3 regions of the Mesorhizobium sp. B3-2-1 genome follow, and region 3 is predicted to be linked to each of the others. Evidence: riboswitches for the same ligand, from Rfam matches in the RefSeq annotation. Region 3 holds a riboswitch; each other region holds the start of a gene.
What was found. A riboswitch is a leader RNA that binds a small molecule or an ion and turns the genes downstream of it on or off. The one in region 3 is predicted to bind cobalamin.
Positions count from the first base shown of each region.

Region 1: it holds a riboswitch for cobalamin, as region 3 does, so the genes downstream of both, bluB (5,6-dimethylbenzimidazole synthase) here and FJW08_RS13600 (aromatic ring-hydroxylating dioxygenase subunit alpha) in region 3, are expected to answer to the same signal.
Region 2: it holds a riboswitch for cobalamin, as region 3 does, so the genes downstream of both, FJW08_RS22740 (CbtB domain-containing protein) here and FJW08_RS13600 (aromatic ring-hydroxylating dioxygenase subunit alpha) in region 3, are expected to answer to the same signal.

Region 1 is NZ_VFTI01000016.1:48,542-56,445, reverse strand. Features, by position in the region: gene aroC (chorismate synthase) at 182-1,297, shown strand; gene ribB (3,4-dihydroxy-2-butanone-4-phosphate synthase) at 1,389-2,489, shown strand; gene FJW08_RS17740 (MFS transporter) at 2,509-3,729, opposite strand; gene FJW08_RS17735 (TetR/AcrR family transcriptional regulator) at 3,849-4,457, shown strand; gene FJW08_RS17730 (hypothetical protein) at 4,548-5,531, shown strand; partial or broken gene bluB (5,6-dimethylbenzimidazole synthase) at 5,699-6,205, opposite strand; cobalamin riboswitch at 6,377-6,556, opposite strand; gene FJW08_RS17720 (histone deacetylase family protein) at 6,679-7,605, shown strand; gene FJW08_RS17715 (exodeoxyribonuclease VII small subunit) at 7,609-7,860, shown strand.
Region 2 is NZ_VFTI01000024.1:30,763-38,666, reverse strand. Features, by position in the region: gene cobD (threonine-phosphate decarboxylase CobD) at 1-969, opposite strand, end outside; gene cbiB (adenosylcobinamide-phosphate synthase CbiB) at 968-1,939, shown strand; gene FJW08_RS22760 (hypothetical protein) at 1,965-2,279, opposite strand; gene cobO (cob(I)yrinic acid a,c-diamide adenosyltransferase) at 2,305-2,919, opposite strand; gene cobU (bifunctional adenosylcobinamide kinase/adenosylcobinamide-phosphate guanylyltransferase) at 2,921-3,436, opposite strand; gene FJW08_RS22745 (CbtA family protein) at 3,429-4,235, opposite strand; gene FJW08_RS22740 (CbtB domain-containing protein) at 4,251-4,430, opposite strand; cobalamin riboswitch at 4,466-4,665, opposite strand; gene FJW08_RS22735 (aromatic ring-hydroxylating dioxygenase subunit alpha) at 4,809-5,978, shown strand; gene FJW08_RS22730 (MFS transporter) at 5,982-7,181, opposite strand; gene FJW08_RS22725 (DUF1624 domain-containing protein) at 7,417-7,904, shown strand, end outside.
Region 3 is NZ_VFTI01000011.1:51,710-59,613, reverse strand. Features, by position in the region: gene FJW08_RS13615 (glycosyltransferase family 87 protein) at 1-135, shown strand, start outside; gene FJW08_RS13610 (hypothetical protein) at 153-1,724, opposite strand; gene FJW08_RS13605 (hybrid-cluster NAD(P)-dependent oxidoreductase) at 2,121-3,221, opposite strand; gene FJW08_RS13600 (aromatic ring-hydroxylating dioxygenase subunit alpha) at 3,242-4,489, opposite strand; cobalamin riboswitch at 4,604-4,806, opposite strand; gene FJW08_RS13595 (DUF680 domain-containing protein) at 5,300-5,506, shown strand; gene FJW08_RS13590 (DUF680 domain-containing protein) at 5,578-5,781, shown strand; gene FJW08_RS13585 (DUF680 domain-containing protein) at 5,848-6,087, shown strand; gene ugpC (sn-glycerol-3-phosphate ABC transporter ATP-binding protein UgpC) at 6,167-7,279, opposite strand; gene FJW08_RS13575 (alpha-glucosidase family protein) at 7,309-7,904, opposite strand, start outside.

The DNA.
Region 1 (7,904 bases), on a different contig from region 3:
TCGTCCTCTTTGGTCATTGCGCCGGCCTGGGTGGCGGCGGATCCTCAACGGCGAATGGAGCAGAGCAGAAACCAACCGAATGTGTCAAAACTAAATCCGCCAGATCACAGTTTGACCACTGTGGAAAACGCCAATAGAAGGCTGGCTTCAGCCGGTTTCGATGCCGGGCAGGGCACTTTCCATGTCTCACAACACGTTCGGTCATCTTTTCCGTGTCACCACCTGGGGCGAGAGCCACGGCGCGGCGCTCGGCTGCGTGGTCGATGGCTGTCCGCCGGGTATCCGTTTCACGCGCGATGAAATCCAGGCCGAACTCGACAAGCGCCGCCCGGGCCAGTCGCGCTTCGTCACCCAGCGCCGCGAGCCGGACGAAGTGAAGATCCTCTCGGGCTTCGTCCTCGACGAGGACGGTGCGACGATGATCACCACCGGCACGCCGGTGTCGATGCTGATCGAGAATGTCGATCAGCGCTCGAAGGACTATGGCGAGATTGCCCGCCAGTTCCGGCCGGGCCATGCCGACTACACCTATGACGTCAAATACGGCATGCGCGACTATCGCGGCGGCGGCCGCTCTTCGGCGCGCGAGACGGCGGCCAGGGTCGCCGCCGGCGCGCTAGCCCGCAAGGTGGTGCCGGGCATGGTGGTGCGCGGCGCGCTCGTGTCTATGGGCGAAAAGTCGATCAACCGCGCCAATTGGAACTGGAATTTCATCGGCGACGCGGAAAATCCGTTCTTCACCCCCGACCCCGCTTCGGTTCCCGTCTTCACGCAATATCTCGACGGCATTCGCAAGGCCGGCTCCTCGGTCGGCGCGGTGATCGAGATCGTCGCCGATGGCGTTCCTCCCGGCCTCGGCGCGCCGATCTATGCCAAGCTCGACCAAGACATTGCCTCCGGCCTGATGTCGATCAACGCCGTCAAGGGCGTCGAGATTGGCAATGGTTTCGAGGCCGCCCGCATTACCGGCGAACAGAATGCCGACGAAATGCGCATGGGCAATGATGGCAAGCCGGTGTTCCTGTCCAACAATGCCGGCGGCATCCTCGGCGGCATCTCCACCGGCCAGGCGATCGTCGCGCGCTTTGCCGTCAAGCCGACCTCGTCGATCCTGACGCCGCGCAAATCGATCGACAAGGACGGCAACGACGTGGAGGTGATGACCAAGGGTCGCCACGACCCTTGCGTGGGAATCCGAGCCGTGCCGATCGGCGAAGCCATGGTTGCCTGCGCCATTGCCGACCACTATCTGCGGCATCGAGGACAGACAGGAAAGGGAATAGGCAGTAGGGATTAGGCAGGAGGCCAGTCTGCCCGCCCGAAAGAGCCAAAATTTCCTTTTCCCTACTGCCTATTGCCTATTCCCTGCGAGCGAAGCGAGCATTTCCATGCCTTACGACCAGAAGAAGATCGTCGAAGCAATCCGGGCTTTCGAACGCGGCGAGATCGTCGTCGTCATGGACGATGACGGGCGTGAGAACGAGGGCGACCTGATCGTCGCCGCCGTTCACTGTACGCCGGAGAAGATGGCCTTCATCGTGCGCAACACGTCGGGCATCGTCTGTACACCAATGCCGCGCGAGGAAGCCAAGCGGCTGAACCTCGCTCCGATGGTGGCCGACAATGATTCGGCCCACACGACCGCCTTCACCGTCAGCGTCGACTTCAAGCATGGCACGACGACAGGCATTTCGGCCGACGACCGCACTCTGACGGTGCGCAACCTTGCCAACGGCAATGTCGGCGCCTCCGATTTCGTCCGCCCTGGCCACATCTTCCCACTGATCGCGCGCGAGGGCGGCGTCTTGATGCGCTCGGGCCATACCGAGGCGGCCGTCGACCTCTGCAAGCTCGCCGGCCTGCCGCCGATCGGTGTCATTTCCGAACTGGTCAATGATGACGGCACCGTCAAGCGCGGCCCGCAAGTCGCGGCCTTCGCCGAGGAGCACGGCCTCAAGCAGGTTTCGGTCGCCGATCTAATCGCCTACCGGCAGCGCAAGGAAACGCTGGTCGAGCGCGTCGCCTGCTCCGACATCGAAACGCTGGGTGGCAAGGCGCAGGTCTTCACCTACACGCTGCCCTGGGACACGATGCATCACGTCGCCATCGTCTTTGGCGACATTCGCGACGGCGAGGAGGTGCCGGTGCGGCTGCATTCGGAGGATGTGGTGACCGACGTGTTCGGCACCAGCCACCGGCTCGATGGCATCATGAAGGCGATGGGCGAGCGCAAGCGCGGTGTCATCGTCTATCTGCGCGAGGGCTCGGTCGGCGTCGCTCACCAGGAGCGCAACCGGCCGGCGCCGGGCGATCGCGAGGATCATGAAGAGGCGCGCCGGCGCGAGAGCGAATGGCGTGAGATCGGCCTTGGTGCACAGATCCTGAAGGATCTCGGCATTTCCTCGATCAATCTGATCGCCTCGCGCGAACGCCATTATGTCGGCCTCGAAGGGTTTGGCATTCACATCGCCAAGACCGAGATTATCTGAGCTCGACAAATCCTGGCTGTCATTCGGCCGGGATTGCCGCCTCGCATCCTTCCAGCTCGCATCCGTGGGTGGCGAGGCTGCGCTGGCCGAGCAGCACCGTGATCAGTGCGATAACGCCTGACGCCACCGAAACCCAGAACCCGCTCTGGGCGCCGAACGCGTCTACCACCGCACCGGCGGCGAAAGAGCCCAGCGCCATACCGATGCCGATGCCGGTCATCACCCAGGTGATGCCTTCGGTCAGCATCGTTTCAGGGACATGCCGTTCGATCAGGCCGAAGGCGGTGATGAAGGTCGGCGAGATCGCCACGCCGCTGATGAAGACAGTCAGCGCGAGCGCAGGCACGGTGCCGGCGGTAAGCGGCAGCAGCGTGCCGAGCGTGACCAAAGCGACCGCGATGGCGAGCTGGCGCTGCAGCGGTGCTTTCAGGTTGAGCGCGCCGATGATGATGCCGAGCACGAAGGACCCCAGCGCATAGACGCCGATGACGAGACTTGCGGCGCCCGGCTGGCCGAATTCCTTGGTGATCGCCACCGTGCTCACCTCCGTCGTCGCGAAAGTCGCGCCGATGAAGATCATGGCGAAGGTGATGATTTGAACCGGCCCCCGGCGGATTGCCGAGCCCGTTGAGCCATGGTCCACCGGTCGCACTTGCGGTTCGGTCGAACGCTGCAGGATGAAGGCTGTCGAGCCAAGGGCGAGGAACAGCGTGCTGACGAGCACGCCCGCTTCCGGGAACAGCGCGGCACTGAGGCCCACCGACAGCGATGCGCCGGCGATATAGACCAGTTCATCCGCCGCCGACTCGAAGGCGAAGGCGGTATTCATCTCGGGCCGGCCCCGGAAAATCTCGGTCCAGCGCGCCCGCACCATGGCCGGCATGCTTGGCATTGCCGCCGCCAGCAGTGCCGACACGAACAGCGTCCATACCGGCCAGTCCCGGTTGGCCGATGCGATCAGGGCCGCGAATGCGAGCACGGAGATGATGGTGGTGGGTACGACAACCCGCGTCTGGCCGAGGCGGTCGACCAACCTCGATATCTGCGGCGCCAGGAAAGCATTGGCCAAGGCGAATGTCGCGGAAACCGCACCCGCCAGCCAGTATTCGCCACGCGTCTGCGACAACATCGCCACGATGCCGATCGGCGCCATGGCGATCGGCAGGCGCGCCATGAAGCCGGCGGCGGCAAAGTCCTTGGCTCCGGGAGTGCGAAAAATTTCCGAATAGGGGTTTTGCATGATCCTGTTCCTCGACAAGGAGCGATTCGACGATTACATACGAGACGTATGAGTGTTAAATAGACCATACGCCCCGTATGTCAATTGGCATACGGGGCGTATGTAGATAAGGCCAGGACATGCATCGACCACGCAAGGAGATGATCGCGGAGACACGCGCCAAGCTGATCGCCGCGGCACGCCAAGCCTTTGGCACCATCGGGTACGCCGAAGCGTCGATGGACGATTTCACCGCGTCGGCCGGACTGACGCGCGGCGCCCTCTATCATCACTTCGGCGACAAGAAGGGACTGCTCGAGGCGGTTGTCGCGCAAATCGATGCTGAAATGGCGGCGCGGGTGAACGAGGTCGCGTCGAGGGCGCCGACCCGCTGGCAGCATTTCGTCGACGAATGCACCACCTATATCGAGATGGCGCTCGAGCCGGAAATCCAGCGCATCATGTTCCGGGACGGTCCGGCGGTGCTGGGCGATCCGGCACAGTGGTCGAATGCCAATGCCTGCGTCGGTTCAATGACCGATCATCTGACCGTGCTGCAAGAGGAGGGGATGGTCGTGCCGGGCCTCGATCCCGAGACCGCGGCGCGGCTGATCAATGGGGCGAGCAGCCAGGCCGCGCAGCGGATCGCCAACTCGAACGATCCCGAAGCGACGTCGAGGAAGGTGGTGGCAGCCTTCAAGCAATTGCTTGAAGGCCTGCTCGAGAAGCCGGAAGCGCGGCCAAACTGAGCCACCGTGGCGCCTCCCGCCGCCGCCTGCAATTGACAATAGCCGGTTTGAGCGCATCCTCCACAGCCATCTCTGAGGGGAGATTCGGGCATGTGGGATTTCGATATCGGCAGGTCGGTGTCCATCATGATGCGGACCTGGCCCTTCATTGTCTTTCGCATGATCGTCTATTTCGGCATCACGCTGGCCTACATCATGGCCACCGGCACGGGCGCCTCCGTCGGCTATGGCATCGGCCATATCTCCACCGATCCTGATGGACCGTTGTCCATCGCCATGTGGGGTGGCGTGGTCGGTTTCGGCCTCGTCTCGATCGCCGTCTATTGGATCCGCGAATATATCCTTTACGTCGTCAAGGCGGGTCACATCGCCGTCATGGTTCATCTGATCGACGGCCATGACGTTCCCGACGGCCAGAACCAGATCGCCTACGCAAGAGAGATTGTGACCGAGCGTTTTGCCGAGGCGAACATCCTTTTCGTCGTCGACCAACTAGTCAAGGGCGCTATCCGCGCCATCACCGGCCTGCTCGGCGGCATCGCGGCTTTCCTGCCCATTCCGGGCCTGAGCGGCCTGGTCTCGTTCCTCAACACGGTGATCCGCCTGTCGCTGACCTATGTCGATGAGATCATTCTCGGCTACAACATCCGCATCAATTCGTCCTCGCCCTTCGAGACCGCGCGGCAAGGCATCGTGCTCTACGCCCAGAACGGCAAGACCATGGTCAAGAACGCCATCTGGCTGGCGGTGATCATGTGGAGCGTCTCCTTCGTCATCTTCCTGCTGATGCTGGCGCCGGCAGCCGCTATTCTTTACGTCATGCCCGGTCAGCTCGCCGGTTGGGCCTTCGTTCTGGCCATCGTCTTTGCCTGGGCTTTCAAGGCGGCCTTCATCGAGCCGTTCGCCATTGCCTGCCTGATGCAGGTCTATTTCAAGACCATCGAGGGCCAGGTCCCCGATGCCGCCTGGGACGCCCGGCTCGCCGAAGCCTCGTCAAAGTTCCGGGAACTCAAGGACAAGGCGCTCTCCACCTTCGACGGTTCGCGCTGGGGTACGGCCGGCGCGACGCGCTGATCGGCGGGGTTTGCCGGCGCAGCGGCGACGGTGTTGAGGCGGGCCACCGTGGATTTGAGCGAGGCCTCACCCTGGCCGCAAAACGTCTCGCTCATGATCAGGTCGGGCAGCGGCAGCCGTCGGCCCCAGCCATGCGTTTCGAGGTCGGGTTTGGGCGCGAACTCGGAAACACGGCCAACGCAGAGATAGGCGATCGGCGTCACGTGGCCGGGGATGGATAGCAGGCTTTTCAGCGCTTGCGTCTCGATGATGCTGACCCAGCCGACTCCAACGCCCTCGGCGCGTGCCGCCAGCCAGAAATTCTGCACCGCGCAGACCGTGCTGTAGAGATCCATTTCCGGATTGTGCCAGCGCCCTAGCGGCGAGCCTTTCGAGCGCTCGCGGTCGCAGGTGATGCAGATGTTCAGCGCGCTTTCGCAGATGCCTTCGAGCTTGAGCTTGCGGTAGAGCGCCCGCCGGTCTGCCTCGATTGCCGGCAGTTCCTGTTCGCGGGCGGCCAAGAACAGGTCGCGCACCTCCCCCCGTCGCGCGGCATCGCGAATGACGATGAAATTCCAGGGCTGCATGAAGCCGACCGACGGCGCGTGATGGGCGGCAAGCAGCAGCCGCGCGAGCACCTCGTCGTCGATCGTCTCCGATGTAAAATGGCTACGCACGTCGCGCCGCGTGAACATGGCGCGGTAAACCGCGTCGCGCGCAATCTGGTCAAATCCATCGCCCATTGCAGCGGTCATGTCTTCCGGCATCGCTTGTCCCCTTGCGATTGCAGCAGTTCAAATTCTCAGAGCGTACTTTGTGCGTCCAAGAAGGCGCACGCCGCTCTGATATCATCCGCCTGACCATGCGGATGACGATGCCTGCCAGGCCGGTCTTCTGGCTCGGAATCAACCCACGTCCGGTGCCTTCCCGTCATCGACAGTGGCACTTACCGGCGCAGTCCCCCTCACAGCGTTGGGCACGCCACGGTATCAAACCGTGTTCCCGATTCTCCCGCTTTCGCGGGCACCAGGCAGTAGCAGCAGTCTTACGCCGAATGGCCGGCGACGCCAATGCCCGCAGCGACATGAATGGACGCAGGTTCGATTTTCCCCAGCGATCAGGCCGCAACGCATGGCCATCGCCGCGCCGGGGCACTAGATAGAGGGACATGGCCACTCGTCTCTACACGCACCCGATCTTTCTCGAACACATCACCCCGCCCGGTCACCCCGAGCGGCCCGACCGCCTGCGCGCCATCGAACGTGTGCTCGACGACGAAGCTTTCGCCGCGCTCGACCGCGTCGAGGCACCGCAAGGCGACGAGGCGACCATCCTTTACGCGCATCCCGCCGATTTCGTCGCGCGTGTCCGCGCCGCCATCCCCGACGAAGGCATTGCCCGCATCGATGCCGACACCACCGCCAGCCCGAAGAGCTGGCAGGCCGCGACCACGGCGATCGGCGCCGCCAACGCCGCCGTCGACGACGTCTTTGCGGGCCGCGCCGACAATGTTTTCGTCGCCGCCCGGCCACCTGGGCACCATGCGGAAAAGACCACGGCCATGGGCTTCTGCTTCTTCAATACGGCGGCAATCGCTGCCCGCTATGCACAGAAGAAGCATGGCGCCGAGCGTGTCGCCGTCGTCGACTGGGACGTGCATCACGGCAACGGCACGCAGGATATTTTCTGGGACGATCCCTCGGTGCTCTATTGCTCGACGCACCAGATGCCGCTCTATCCCGGCACCGGCGCGAAGAGCGAGACCGGCGCCGGCAACATCGTCAACGCGCCGCTGGCGCCGCAGACCGGCAGCGAGGTGTTTCGCGATGCCTTCCTGTCGCGCGTGCTGCCGGCACTCGACAATTTCGCGCCCGACCTGATCATCATTTCGGCTGGCTTCGACGCGCACCATCGCGACCCGCTGGCGGAAATCAATCTGACCGAGGACGATTTCGACTGGGCGACCGGCCAGCTGATGCAGCGCGCCGCACGCCATGGCGGCAACCGGCTCGTCAGCCTGCTCGAGGGCGGCTACGATCTGCAGGGATTGGCATTTTCGGTCGCCGCCCATGTCGGGCGACTGATGAAAGGATGAATGATGACTGGTGAGATCAACGAAGACGTCAAGGCGATGAGCTTCGAACAGGCACTCGACGCTCTGGAGAAGATCGTCGATGATCTGGAGCGTGGCGACGTGCCGCTCGACCAGTCGATCCGGATCTACGAGCGCGGCGAGGCGCTGAAGATGCATTGCGACCGGTTGCTGAAGGCCGCTGAGGACAAGGTCGAGAAGATCAGGCTGTCGCGCGACGGCAAGCCGGTTGGAACCGAGCCGCTCGACGCGGACTAGGGAGCCGAGCAGCTTTACCGATTTTTGGACACGATCATGATCGA
Region 2 (7,904 bases), on a different contig from region 3:
CTCCTCACTCCCCGGCAGACCGGCGCGCAGGACATGCGGCCGGTCGGAGAAATGCCGGAGCAAGATGCCGCTCTCGCCAAGCGCGGAAAACAGGCCGCCGGCATCGGGCAGGCTGAGATAGCGGAACAATGTGGTGCCGCCCGCGACGCGAATGCCGAAACGACCGAACAGCGCATCGAGCCGCGCCGCGGCATCCGCCAGCGACGTCCGCATCGCATCCTGCCAGTCGAGATCGGCGAGCGCGCGGATGCCGTATTCCAGTGCCGGTCCGGCGACGGCCCACGGCCCGAACTGCATGTTCAGCCGTTCAGCCGTCGGCGCATCGGCAAGCGCGAACCCAAGCCGTAGACCGGCCAGACCAAAGAACTTGCCGAAGGAACGCAGTACGATGATGCCACCCTGGCCGACATAGGCGGCGAGACTGTGTTCGCGTGGACCGACATCCATGAACGCCTCGTCGACGACCAGCAGCCCGCCCTTGGCGCGAAGTCCGGCAGCCAGCGCCAGCAGCCGGTCACGCTCGATGATGCGCCCATCCGGATTGTTCGGATTGACGATGATGGCGAGGTCGGCTTCGGCCAGCGCCGCGAAGTCACGGACCTCGACCACCTCGTGCCCGGCAATCGCGGCCGCCCGGGCGTGTTCGGCATAGGTCGGCCCCAGCACCAATGCCTTGCCGGGCTTCACCAGCGAAGTCACCCGCGGCAGCAGGATCTGCGTACCGGGCGCCGCCACGACGTTTCCTGCGGAAGGCGCGCCATATGTCTTGGCCGCGATCTCAATCAGTTCGCGCCCACGCGCGGCCTCCGGCAATCGCCACAGGGAGGTGGCGGGCAGGTCGAAAAGCGGGTAGGAGTGCGGATTGATACCGGTCGAGAGGTCGACGAAAGGCAGCACGGCACTGGGGAAAAGCGCCCTTGCCCGGCCAAGACTTCCACCATGGTCCACCGCTCCTTCAAGAAGCCTCATGTCAGTCCTGATCGCTTTCCTGTCATTGGTTGTCGAATTCGCCCTCGGTTATCCCGACTGGCTGTTTCGCGCCATCGGCCATCCGGTGACGTGGTTCGGCAGGCTCATATCCTTTCTCGACTTAAGCCTCAACCGCGCCACTGATCCCGACGCGCTGCGTCGTCAACGCGGTGTCCAGGCGCTTTTGGTCATTGTGCTGATGCCGGCGCTAACAGGTCTTTGCGTGCAGCTTGTTCTACTCTGGTTCGTCCCCTTGGGGTGGATCATTGCCGTCCTTCTGGCGACATCGCTTCTGTCGCAGAAGAGCCTCTATGAACATGTCGAAGCCGTCGCCGACGCGCTCGACAGTGGAGGCCTCGACATGGGCCGAGCCGCCGTCTCGCGGATCGTCGGCCGTGATCCAGAAACGCTGGATCGCGCCGGCGTCTGCCGTGCCGCGATCGAAAGCCTGGCGGAGAATTTTTCCGATGGCATCGTCGCCCCAGCCTTCTGGATCGGCGTCGGCGGGCTGGCCGGCGGCGCCGCCTACAAGGCGGCCAACACCGCCGATTCGATGATCGGCCACCGCACCCCACGCCACGAGGCCTTCGGCTGGGCGGCGGCGCGCTTCGACGATTGGATCAACCTGCCGGCATCACGGCTGACGGCGCTGCTGATCGTGCTGGCGGCTTTCCTGGTTAAGGGCACCGACCCCAGCAATGCCTGGCAGGCGGTACGGCGCGACGCGAAAAAACACCGCTCGCCCAATGCCGGCTGGCCGGAAGCAGCGATGGCCGGCGCGCTTGGCCTGGCGCTCGCCGGGCCACGCAGCTATGGCGGCGTGGTGGTGGACGACATTTTCATGGGCGAAGGCGGCCGGCGCGAAGCCGACAGCCTCGACATAAGGCGGGCGCTAACCCTCTATCGAGTCGCCGATTATCTGCTGATTGGCCTGTTTGGGCTGGTCTCGGTGGTTGTTTTTGTAGTGTGATCGTCCGGAGCGGTTGCGAACTGCCTCACCAGCTAACACGGGCCTCTTTTGCATTTGGATTTGCTGCCTTCCCGAACCTTTTGATCGCATAGCCACCGGTAGCTGCAGGAGAAGATTTGAGCACGGGTTCGATGACAGCAAAAAGTCGTTCGGCATCCGGTCCATACATGTAGAGGACACATTTGCCCCCACCAAATTCATCGCCATCAAACTCGCCTGCGGATGCGTTCCCGACAGCTTGCTCCAGTCTCTGCTCAAGAGCGATAATGGTTTCTCGTTCCTGTGGCGTTCCGAACTGACCGTCGCTGAGAAGAAGATAGACGATTACTGCTTGCTCCAATGAACAGCCTCCGGTTGGTGAACAATCAGAACTCGATCCCCTGCTGAGCTTTCACGCCCGCCGAGAAATGATGCTTGGTCACGCCCATCTCGGTGACCAGATCGGCGGCCCCGATCAGCGCTGGCTTGGCGTTGCGGCCGGTAACGACGACATGCAGGCCCTCGCGCCGGCCCTTCAGCGCCGCTACCACCTTGTCGAGATCGAGATAATCGTAGCGCAGCGCGATGTTGAGTTCGTCGAGCACGACAAGGCTGATCGAGGGATCGTCGATCAATTCCCGCGCTTTGGCCCAGGCAGCCTCGGCGGCCGCGATGTCGCGCTTCAAATCCTGCGTCTCCCAGGTGAAACCCTCGCCCATGGCGTGCCAGACGACCCGGTCGCCAAAGGCGGCGAAAGCGTCCTTCTCGCCTGTGTGCCATCTGCCCTTGATGAACTGCACGACACCGACGCGCTTGCCGTAGCCGAGCATTCTAAGCGCCAGCCCGAAGGCGGCCGTGGTCTTGCCCTTGCCGGGACCGGTGTTGACGATCAGCAACCCCTTCTCGATCGTCTTGCCAGCAACCTCGGCGTCCTGCACCGCCTTGCGCTTGGCCATTTTGGCGCGATGGCGTTCTTCATCCTTGTCGTCGATGTCAGTCATTTCACTTCACCTTGAGCGGTAGCCCCGCCACCATCAGCAGCACCGTGTCGGCGACCGCGGCGACCCGCTGGTTGAGCCGGCCGGCGTCGTCGCGAAAACGCCGCGCCAGCGCATTGTCGGGCACGATACCTTGCCCGACCTCGTTCGATACCACGATCCATGGTCCGCGCGGCCGCGACAGCACGTAGGCCAGCCGTCGGCACGCCGCGTCCACGTCGTGGTCGGCCAGCATGTGATTGGTCAGCCACAGCGTCAGGCAGTCGACAAGCACCGGCTGATCATCCGGCAAGGCTTCCAGCGCTTCGGCAAGGTCGAGTGGCGCATCGATGGTCGACCACCCTTCGCCGCGCCGCGAGCGGTGCAACGCGATGCGCTCGCGCATCTCGTCGTCATAGGCTTGCGCCGTGGCGATATAGGCCCATGGCGAGGGCAATGCCGCCACCAGGGTTTCGGCGTGCGCGCTCTTGCCGGAGCGCGCGCCACCGATGATGAAGGTCAGCTTGCGGCGATCAGGCAAAGCTGTCGCGCAGGCTGGTCGCCGTGCCGGTGAAGCGTCTGCGCACCACGCCGACGACGGCGCCGAGCACCAGCCAGAACACCAGATTGGTCACCGTCACCGCCACCACGAACTGGTGGTGCAGGCCTTCCGGGATCGGTGTTTCGAAACTGTCGGGCTGCGGCGCGCCGACGATATGCGGGGCGACGATCAGCAAGACGGCGAGAATGGTCAACGGCAGCGATCTGCGAAACACGATCAGGCCAAGGCCGATGGCGGTCGCCGCCGCCGTTGCCGTCCACCAGATCTGACGCGGAAGAAGATCGGCCGCCGGCATTGCCGGCAGTTCCGGCTGCAGGCCGAGGCCAGGCGCCAGCGTGAACACGGCAAAGCCGGCCAGCCCCCAGAACACGCCCTGGCGCCAATTGCCGATGCCGCCGGCAAACTCGGAAACCGCGACCAGGACCAGCGCGAAACCGATGCCGGTGACGATATTGGCAACCACGCTGAAGGCGAAACGCTCGAAACCGTCGGCCGGCGCCCAGGCTTCGTCTTCCTCCGCCGGCGTCTTGGCTTCGACGGCTGCTGGCGCGGCAGAACTCATCGCATTCCCAGCGGGCGCGACCGTGCTTACGGCGCTGGTATCGGTTGCGGCGGGTGCCGCGCCATGGTCGTGGTGATGGCCGCCGCCGGCCTTTTCGTAGACCTCCGCCTTGAGGATCAGCGGCACTGTCGCATAGGCCTGCATGCAGGCGAGAACGACACCGGCCACGAGCCCCGCGATCGCCGCGACGAACACGACGTTGCGAAACAGATTCATGATGTCAGATCCTCGTCAGTGGCAGGGAAACGCCATCGAGTGGCGATAGTCGTGGGCGGCATTGTGGACCGCATCGATATGCGAGAAACCGACAAAGCCGACGACGAAGATGCCGAGCAGCGCCGCGAGCGCGAGCTGCATGAGGCGCGACTGCGAGGAGACGGAGGCGCCGAGGGAGACGGAAGCGGTAGTCATGTCTTGTCCTTTCGCCCTCCACCCGAGGGCATCGAAGTCAGTTTCCTGTCGCCGGCAGGTCTCCTGGCTCGCGGATAAGCGCCCTTCCCCACCTTCCCGAAGGAAAACCTTCAGTGGCATATGGAGAGGACTACCGCACACAGTTGCGGGGGCAGCCACGGCATTAGACAGGAATTCCTGTCCGCACCGCATTCCCTCTTGGCTCCAAAAAGGAACCGACGACGCTGGTGACTATAGGGAAATTCGCCGCGCGCGGCAAACCAAATTCCGACAGCCGCCAGCGCAGGAGCGTCGTATCGGCAAAGCCGCTCCCATCCCGTCCTGATTGACAAACTCCATGGCCGGGTGTCGGCTGGCAACCCGCACAGGAAGCCAGCCATGCAGCCCGATGCCAGCGAGCGCGAGCCCTATAACGGCCTGACCCGAAGCGAGCCGTCGCTGCCCTCATCGGCCTATTGGGACCAGGAGAACTATCAGCGTGATCTCGACGCCATCTGGTACAGAGACTGGCTGCTCGTCTGCCGCGAGGCCGACCTTGCCCAGCCTTTGGCATTCCGCACCTTCCGCGTCGGTACGCAGGAAATTCTTGTCCTGCGCGACGAGACCGGTGCGTTGCGTGCCTTCCACAACACGTGCCGGCATCGCGGCTCGCAGCTTTGCCAGGAAAGCGAAGGACGGCTGAAGGCGCGGCTGATCACCTGCCCGTATCATGCCTGGTCCTATTCGCTGCGCGGCGACCTTGTGCGCGTGCCATCGAAGTCGCTGCCTGATGGCTTCGACAAGGCCGATTATCCGCTTTATCGCGTCGCACTCTCGGTGTGGCGGGGCTTCGTCTTCGTCAATCTTGCTGAAGATGCCGCCGGCTCGGCGCAGTCATCCTTCGACCCGGCCTCCGGCGACCTCGGCAACTGGCCGCTGGACACGCTGGTGTCGGGCCATGTGCTGCGCAAGGTCATGAACTGCAACTGGAAGATTTTCTGGGAGAACTTCAACGAGTGCCTGCACTGCCCGGGCGTCCACAAGGACCTGTCGCGGCTTGTGCCCATCTATGGCCGCGGTCTGATGAGCCGGCATGACGATCCCGAATGGGCGCGCCATGCCGCCAATGATGCGCCGGAGTTTTCCGGAGGCCTGCGCGCCGGGGCTGAAACATGGTCGCGTGACGGGCAGACGCATGGGCCGGTCTTCCCGGGCTTGACGCAGGCGGAACGCACCGCCGGCCAGACTTACGCCAGCAGCCTGCCCTCGATGTTCATCGTCGGCCATGTCGACTATGTCAGGACCGTGCGGCTGGTGCCGCTGGGTCCGGAACAGACCGAATTGACCGCTGAATGGCTGTTCGCGCCCGAGGCGCTCGCCGAGACCGATATCGACAACATCGTCGCCTTCGGCACGCAGGTGCTGGAGGAGGATGCCGCGATCTGCGAGGTCAACCAGAAAGGCCTGCGCTCGATGCGTCATACAGCCGGCGTGCTGATGCCCGAGGAGTACGACTTGCATCGTTTCCACAATTGGGTACGCGAGCGCCATACGGCGCTTTCGCCCTGATTTTTACAGAGACTTCGGCAGGTAGTGCCACGTCATGAAGCCGCAAAACGCCGCCAGCAGGCCGAGCGTGACGAACACCGATCCCAGTCCGAAGAAGGCCAGTACCACCGAATAGACCAGCGGCGGCGTCAGTTCGGAAAAGTCGAGATAGGTGCGGTAGACCGCCGCCATCTGCGCGCGCTCATAGGAGCGCACCGAGCGCATGAAGGCGGTCGAACCCAGCGCATCGAGTGCGATGGTGAAGAAGGCGCCGCACAACAGGAAGGCGCCGGTGAGCAGCGGTACGGTTTCGCCCACGGCACCGGCGGCCAGCAGCGTCGCCGACATGGCGAAATAGGCAAATGTCATGGTCCGGCGGCCGCCAAAGCGCTTTCCCGCCTTGCCCCAGAAGATCGCCATGAACAGCAGCGCATTGCCGGCCGAGACCAGCAGGCCGCCCGCCAGTTCACCCTCGCCGGTGATCACCATGAACAGCGGTCCATAGACGAAGAACGTCGTCCAGAAGCAGGATCGGCCGAAGGCGATCAGCCAGGCGAGCCTGAGCCTCGGCTGTGCCACGAAGCGGCCGATATTGGCGAGCGGATTGGCCGGCCGCGTCTTGCCGGGGCGGATCGACGGGTTGTCGCCCAGCCGGTACGTCCAGAACAGCGCCAGCAAGGCCATGGCGAAAACCGCCACCGCGCCATGCGCGGCGTAGATGCCGAAATGCGCGTAAAGGAAGATGCCGAGCGTCGGCCCGCCCGTCCAGGCGACCATCGACCACGCCATGCGCAGCGATTCGGCTTGCATGAAGTCGGTCTTGCGGATGTGGTCCATGATGTAGAGGTTGAGCGTGATCGAAAGCGCACTGGCACCCATCACCCGGCACAGCATGCCGGCCAGTTGCCCGGCGAGCGTGTGCGTGACGAAGAACAGCGAGCCGATGGCGAGCAGGCAGGCGCCTGCCGTGTAGACCCAGCGCCGCGCAAAGCGGCGGATCAGCATCGGCATGAACAAGGTCACCGACAGGCCGAGCATGGAAACGACGGTATAGAGGATCGAGACGATCTGCTCGTTGTGGAGGATCTCGTAGGCCTGGATCGGTATGACGCTCGACACCATGGCGCGGGCGAAGGATTCCACCGCGTAGAGCGAGGCGAAGGTGCGCGCATCCGCGGCCTTGAGGGCCGGAAGCCAGATCGGATGGCGCACATGCGTGGACATTGCTTCCCCAAAGCAGAATCGCGACGTCAAATCTGCCGTGGACATTTCAGGCCCATTAAGAGGAAACCGACGCACATCCGGCAAAAGCGAAGCCGGTCAAAGGCTTTCCCGCAGTGGCCTAACCCGGTGGCTGGCGCGGACCCGCCGCGCGGCCCGGGCCAAGGGCGACCGGTCTTCTTCTATCCGGTGCAACCGTGATAGTCGTCTTGTTGGGGTTGAATCAGATCGCGAGACCATGAGCATCCACACGCCGACCGCACCCGCTCCGGAGCCATCGAAGCGCATCGCCGCGATCGATATTTTGCGCGGCGTCGCGCTGATCGCGATGGCGAGCTACCATTTCACCTGGGATCTGGAATTCTTCGGCTACACCGATCCCGGTCTCACCGCCTTCGGCTGGTGGAAGATCTACGCCCGCTGCATCGCCTCGACCTTCCTGTTCCTGGTCGGCGTCAGCCTGTATCTCGCGCATGGCCGGCAAATCCGCTGGAACGGCTTCTGGAAGCGGTTCGCCATGGTCGCAGGTGCTGCGATCACCATCTCGGTCGTTACCCGCATCGTCACGCCCGACGGATTCATCTTCTTCGGCATCCTGCACGAGATCGCACTCGCCAGCCTGCTTGGCCTCGCCTTCCTGCGCCTGCCGGCGCTGCTGACGCTTGTCGTCGCCGCGCTCGTCATCGCCGCGCCCGTCTACCTGCGCTTCGAGGACCTCGATCACCC
Region 3 (7,904 bases):
CTGGTGAACGGCATCGGGCTTGGCATCGGCGTGTTGGTGCCCTTGTCCCTGTCGGCATGGATGCTTGCCGACATAATAGCCCGCGAGCGCAGGCCCACGGTTGCCGGCACGTCAGGCATCGACATGCCGTCGTAGGACGCTGGCTGAACTGCCTATTGGCGAGCTTTGACGTCGGCGCGGATGAGCAGGGTCACCGACCCGTTCTGAAGCAGTGGGCGGTAATCCGCCAAGGTCTTGGCGATTGCGATGTTGTCCCTCAAAGGTATTGGCGGTATTGGCGCACGCGGCTCTGCCGTCCCGTCGTCGACTACGATGTCGGGCCGTTTCGCGGCAAGTTCGCCGGCTATCGCCGCGGTATATTGCCGGCGCAAAGTCTCCAGATCCAGCCGTTGGGCAGGGTCCTGCGCCAACCCGACGAGGATCCTGGCATCATTGACCATCCAGGCGGACGGGTTGCGTGCCACGACACGGGCGCCAGTCATTCGGGCGAGGGGATTGCCGGCCTGCAGCCGCGAGCCGATCGACATGAAAGTTGGATGGTCGATCGCGCGGCTGACGGCGACCGCCGCCGCGTCGAGATCGCCGCGTGGCTGAGTGAATGCCAAGCCTTGTTGCAACACGACCAATTCCAGGATCGAAAACAGCCCAAGCGCGGCCCCAAAGATGGATGGCGGAGGGAGACTTCGCAATGGTTTCAACCTGATAGACTGCAGCATCAATGCCAGGACCCCGACTGTCAGGAACGGCAGCGCCTGATATGTCCACCCCTTGCCCATGATGACGAAGGCCGGGACATAGGCCGCTCCCGCCAAAAGCAGTATTTGCGCATCGCGGTGAGGCCGACCGGGATAGGCCATCACCAGTGTGGCTCCTGCCATGGCCGCGAACATAGGGATAGGCCATAGCATCAACATGTCCATGACCGGCATCCGCATCGGCAGATAGACCTGACGCAACAAAGGCAGCACCTCGGCGAAGAAAGGCTGCATGAAAACAGCAAGTGCAATCAGATAGGCAACGGTCAGAATACCGCCGACGACACTCTCCGTTGTAAAAAGCGGACGCAATGAGCGTCGCTGTAGTGCAATCACAAGGGCCGGCAGCGCCAGGGCCAGCACGCTGTAGGGTGGTTTGATCATCACGAAGATACCGGCCCCGACACCGGCGACGATCCGTTCGGCGGTGCTGCCGGTACGAAAATCCACCGTTCGGTCACGTGCCGAAAGCAACGCCAGCCACGGCAGCAAGGCAATTACGGCAATCTGCTCGCGCTGGCCGAAATCCGGCGGAAACAGGAAAAGCACGACAAACACCGCCGCCGGAATGATCCAGACGCACCGCTTCAGAACCTCGTCGGTCCGCGCAAGAATACGAGCCGAAAAGCAGACTGAAGCAGCCGCGAGCGCCGCCACGCCCACACTCACCCAAAATTCCGCCGACAGGCCGGTCAGGCGTTCCATGGCGAGGAAAGGCAGATAGAGCCAGGTTGAAAAAGGTGGATTGCCCTCGGCGATATCGACGTAAAGACGTTCGCCGTCGAGGACACGGTCGCCAACCGTCAGCAGCCAGGACACGTCGACATTGCTCGGCACCACGAAGAGCGAGACGACGATCGCATAAATGGCGATCGACAGTGTTGCGACAACCGGCCCGACAAGTCGAAATACAACCTTGCTGGATTTCAAGCTTGCCAGCTTGCCCTGAGCAGCGAGCGGCGCATTCATGCAAACGGCTTTCATCACCAGAACGACCAGTATCGGTGAGTTCTAGCAGCGAGCAGTTAAGGGCGTTCTAACCTGGCGGTTGAACGACCGTTACAGATTGCACGGCACGTCGCTGTCGGCCTTGATGCTTGCCGGGATCAGGCTCGCGGACGCAAGAACCTTGTTTCGACGGCTGCAGGCGGGCCAGACATCATAGCCATGGCGAACAGATGTCGCTTTCGTCTCAGCCGATCGCCGAAAAGGTCGCCGAGACCAGCTGGAAAGGCAATGCGCCATAGGTGGCGACCGTCGCCTGATCGTCCCATCGGCGGAATTGCCGCGACGGCCGAAGAAGGATTCGAAAACGATATCCCGGCAAGGCAAGCTGTGCCGACCATTTCTGCGATCAGTTCGGCATCAAGCCTCGATTTCCAGCGCCGACAGTGGCTTGGAACAACAGGCCAGGATGAAGCCATCGTCGACCTCATGATCGAGGATGCCGCCATTGTGGCTCATCTCGACGCTGCCGGAGACTTTCTTCACCTTGCAGGTTCCGCACAGGCCGAATTCGCAGGCCGCCGGTATCCGCACGCCCGAGGCACGCGCCGTCTGCAGCACGGTCTGGCCGGCGACGCATTCGGCGTCGACATCCGAAAGCGCGAAGCGGATCGGCGTCGCGGCTTCGACGGGGACAGCCACACCGTCCTGCGCCGGCGCCGCGAACGGGGCCGGGATTTCCTCCACGGTCGGTGCGGCAAAGCTCTCCTGATGGTACTTTGTCATGTCGAAGCCGGCGGCTTCCAGCATGCCGCGCACGGCGCGCATGAAGGGATCTGGGCCGCAGCAGAAGATTTCGCGTTCGCGGAAATCGGGTGCCAGGAGCGGCAGCCGGATGGCGTCGATGCGGCCCATATGGCCGTACCAGCCCTCGCGGCTCGACCGCTCCTCGATCATGAAGCCGAGCGACAGGCCCGGCATATGGCCACCGAGCAGCTCGAGCTCCTTGCGAAAGATGATCTCTTCCGGGCGCCGCGCGCAGTTGACGAAGCCGACATCGGTCCATGGCGCGCAGTCGTTCAGCCAGCGCAGCATCGACATCATCGGCGTCACGCCGGAACCGGCCGAGACGAACAGATACTTCGCCGCCGGATGGCTGTGCAGTGAAAAGTCGCCGCCTGGTCCATAGGCCTTGACGTGCGAGCCCGGCGCCAGGTGATCGAACATCCAGCGTGTGCCGACGCTGCCCGCCTGCGCCTTCACCGTCACCGCGATCGAGAACGGCCGCGACGGCGAGGACGACAGCGTATAGGTACGCATCAGCGATCCGTCCGGCGTCGGCAGTTCCAGCGTCACGAACTGGCCTGGCTTATAGCGGAACCAGGTCTGGTTGTCGGACCGGAAGGTGAAGGTCTTCACGTCCGGCGCCTCGTCGCTGACGCCGGTCACTTCCAGCACCTGCAGCCTGTCGTTCCAGGGCGCCATCTGGTCGAGATGACGATAAAGGCCAAGGTCGGTCATCGCATTCATCCCTCAGCCTCTCATGCGACGCTGCGCAGCGCGGGCCGGCCACCTTCGGCAAGGCGCGGTCCGATGAAGCGGGCATACCAGTCGACGAACTGGATCACACCGCCCTCATGCAGCTCGGAATAGGGGCCGGGCTCGTAAGCGGGCGATAGGATACCGAAGGCGTTCTCTTCGACGATGCGGCGATCCTGGTCGTTGGTTTCGGTCCAGACATGGGTGAGTTCGGCGAGATCGTAGTCGACGCCCTCGACCGCATCCTTGTGTACCAGCCATTTGGTCGTCACCGCCGTCTCCGTGGCGCTGACCGGCAGCACGCGGAAGGTGACGGCATGGTCGATGAGGATATGATTCCAGGTTGTCGGGTAGTGATAGTGCATCAGCGTGCCGATCCGGTCGCCCGAGACGCTGTCGGACAGGTTCTTCTTCACCGCCCGCCTGCCGGTCATCGTGTAGCTCTGGGCATCGCGCAGCAGCGGCGCGCGGGTGGCGCGGTATTGCCCGGCCGGGTCGATGCGGAATTTGCTGGGTAGGCCAGCAGCCTCGCATTTCGCCCAGTGCGCCAGCATCTCCGGATCGCTGTCGGCCCCTTGCACGCCGGTCACGGTCGGTGCTTCCGGGAAGGTCTTGCACAGCTCCGGATGATTGCCCGCGCAATGATAGCATTCGCGGTTGTTTTCCCAGACCAGCTTCCAGTTGCCCTTCTCGATGATCGTGCTCTCGAAGGCGATCTTGGCCTCGCTGAGCCGGTGCGGCTTCAGATAGGGCTCGATCATCGCCCGCATCGGCGCGAAGTCGGCGGGCTCCTTGGCCAGGCAGATGAAGACATAGCCGGCGACGCTTTCGCAGGCGACCGGCTTCAGCCCGAACTGGCTCTTGTCGAACCCATCGGCCATCTGGCGGGCGAACAGCAGCCGGCCGTCGAGCTCGTAGGTCCACTGGTGATAGGGACAGACCAGTTTGGCGGCCATGCCCTTGTCGGTGTTGCAGACGCGGCTGCCGCGATGGCGGCAGGAATTATGGAAGGCGTTGATCTTGCCCTGCTGATCGCGCACCAGCACGACTGGATAATCGCCGATCTGCACGGTGATGAAGCTGCCCGGCTTGGGCAATTCGCAATCATGGCCGATGAACAACCAGTCGCGATACCAGATCAGCTCCATGTCCAGCTTGAAGTAGTCCGGGTCGGTGTAAAAGGGCTGTTCCAGCGAAAAGCCTTGTTTGCGGCTGTTCAAGAGCCTCAGCATGTCGTTGCGCGCGTCCATGTCCTGTCCTCAGTTTCAAGGACTGAACTGGTGGTGATTGAGGAAGGACTGGACGCAGATCGGCGAAAAGCCGGACAAACACCATCCGCCTCTTGACCGCCCACCGCGATCAGTCGAGTTCTAGCCATCTCGGGCTGGTTTCCGGGCTCTGGAGTTGTCCTTGCGGACCATCGCGACACCTTCCCAAGCCTTCGCCCAGTGGTCTCCCGTTGCGACTTGAACTCCACCACCGTTGCGGGGGCAGCGCCGGAATCTGACCGGCTTCCCAATTCTCCGCTCCATCGTCACGCAGCGGCACCTGAGATGCCTGATCTAATCACGACAGGCTTTGCGACATCGGCACGAAAGCGACATCGCATCCATGCGGCGCGACACGCACGCTGGATCGTCGTGACAGGGTCGTAGCCGTTGGAATCGAACTCCGTCGCCAGACGCGCCGGCACCGTTTTCGACCCCTTTGCCGCGGGCGAGAAGGTTAACGGTTTCAAAAAGTGACTATTAGCAGAGTCTAAAATCGAACCGAACGGTTCGTTTCTGTTGACGGTGCGTGCAAGACCGTGTGAACGCCGAGCCTCCGACACAGTTGATGATCGAGGCGTTGGCTTTAGATAACCAATTGATATCACGAAGAAAAAGAGCGGATTTGGAAAGCCCTGGTACAATTTCAAGTGGTGGGGTCATGGTCCACGCTGAACAACTTCGTGATTGGAAACGGCCGGGGGGCTCTCCCACATCGGGGCTGTCCGAACGACGCGATTTTAATCCCAAGACACGCCGCTAGACGGACGGAAAAATACTGGAGTACCCAAAATGAAAAAGATTGTTCTCACTGCCGCCGCCGTTCTGGCGATTTCCGGCAGCGCCTTCGCTGGTAGCGACAATTACGGTTCGAACGGCGCCAATCAGCCCGCAGCAGCCGTGGACAGCTCGTACACCGCTTCGACCTCCACCAAGACGTCGGAGCCGGTTGCTCAGGCGCCTGCTCAGGGCAGCGATCGCAACCTCTTCGGCCGCTAACGGCCTATCCGCACGGATGGCGGGCTTGCCCGCCGGTCCGGTGGAATTCAAGAAATTCAGGAGTGTCTAAAATGAACAAGATCCTTATTGCCGCCGCCGCCGTTCTGGCTATTTCCGGCAGCGCTTTTGCCAGCGACAACTATGGCTCCAACGGTGCCAACCAGCCTGCTGCCGCGGTGGACAACTCGTACACCGCTTCGGTCGACAAGTCGGCTCCTGCCAACCAGGAGCCCGTCCAGCACGGCGCCGATCGCAACCTGTTCGGCAACAACTAACATCTCGTCAAGCAGGGACGGCGCGCTCAGCCCGTCCCTTGAATTCGAAAATATCGGAGTAAAAAAATGAAAAAGATTGTTCTTACCGCCGCCGCTCTTCTGATTGCCGCTGGCGGCGCCTATGCCGGCAACGACAACGTTGGCGGCACCGACATCAACAAGCAGGCGACCGTCAACGTCGATACGTCGCATACGGGTTCGATCCGCAACAGCGACTCGCCCGTCTACAAGCTGCTCAATTCGTCCGGCGACGTGCAGAAGCCGGCGCATCAGGGTGCTGATCGCAATCTCTTCGGCAACAACTAACCAGCCGTGGTGATATACAAAAGAGAGCGGCGGGCTTGCCCGCCGCTCTCTTTTTGCGTCGTCGAGACAGGTTGTGGTCTCAGGCGGCTTTTGCTTCCGCTTCGTGCAGCGCGAACGACCGTCCATCCGCATCGAAGATATGAAGGTCTCCGGCATTGGCGGTCAGCCGCAGCGTCGAGCCGCGCTTGACCTCGACATTGCCCGGCAACTTGGTCACCAGCGGCAGGTCGGCACGGCCGATGTCGATATAGACCAGTTGGACCTCGCCGAGCTGCTCGAGATAATCGACCGTCCCCTCGAACAGATAGTCGCTACCACTGGCGATCGCGAGATCTTCCGGCCGCACGCCGAAGCTGACCGCCGCTCCCTTTGCCGAAGCAGGCGTCGCGATCGGTACCGTCGCCTTGCGTCCGCCGACATGGCTGATGATGGTTGGGTCGCCCGTCCTGTCGACCGTCGCCGGCAGGATGTTCATGGCCGGTGAGCCGATGAACTGGGCGACGAAGAGGTTGCCGGGGTTCTTGTAGAGCTCCATGGGCGTGCCGACCTGCTCGATGTGGCCGTCCTTCAGCACGACGATGCGGTCGGCCAGCGTCATCGCCTCGACCTGGTCGTGCGTGACATAGATCATGGTCGTGTTGGGCATCGATTCCTTGAGCTTGGCGATCTCGATACGCGTGGCGACGCGCAGTGCCGCATCAAGGTTCGACAGCGGTTCGTCGAACAGGAACACCTTCGGATTGCGCACGATGGCTCGCCCGATGGCGACACGCTGGCGCTGGCCGCCCGACATCGCCTTGGGCAGGCGGTCGAGATATTTGGTCAGCTGCAGGATTTCGGCGGCCTGCCGCACCCGCTTGTCGATCTCGGCCTTGCTTTCCTTGCCGATCTTCATCGAGAAGGCCATGTTGTCGTAGACGGTCATGTGCGGATAGAGCGCGTAGGACTGGAACACCATGGCGATGCCGCGCTTCGACGGCGGCACGTCGTTGACCACCTGGCCGTCGATCCTGAGTTCACCCGACGTGATCTCCTCGAGCCCGGCGATCGAGCGCAGCAAGGTCGACTTGCCGCAGCCCGACGGACCGACGAAGACGATGAACTCGCCCGATTTGATGTCGAGGTCGATGCCGTGGAGAATGTTGAGATTCCCGTAGGACTTCTTCACTTGCCTCAAATTGACATCGGCCATTGATTTCCTCCAGTGATTCCTCAGATGTTTCAGCCTATGCGCCCGAACCAGGCGCCGTAACCGCCGAGTTCGATCGAGCCGGTGCTCGCCTGCCCGGAAAACCCGTGTCCCGCCAAAGGTTGCAGGGTTCGGTTGCCGAGGTCAACCTTCGCCGGCGCGGCAGCCAGATTGAAGACGCAGACGACCTCCTCATTGCCCGCCCGGCGGGTGAAGGCGACGGTGTCGCCCTGGCTTTCGATGAAGGTGATGTCGCCCTTGGCCAGCGCCGGATGGGCGCGGCGGAAGGCAAGAAAGCGCCGGTAATGCTCGAGCAGCGAGGTTTCGTCACCTTGCTGCACGTTGACCGCCTTTGACAGATGCTTGGCTGGCACCGGCAGCCAGGGCTTTGCCTGGGAGAAGCCGCCATTCCTGGCGCTGCCATCCCATACCATGGGCGTGCGGCAGCCGTCACGGCCCTTGAATTCGGGCCAGAAGCGAATGCCATAGGGGTCCTGCAGGTCCTCGAAGCGCAGATCGGCCTCGCCGAGCCCGAGTTCTTCGCCCTGGTAGATGCAGACCGAGCCGCGCAACGACATCAGCAATGCCGAGATGACCTTGAGATAAGCGGTCGGGTCGGCTTCGTCGG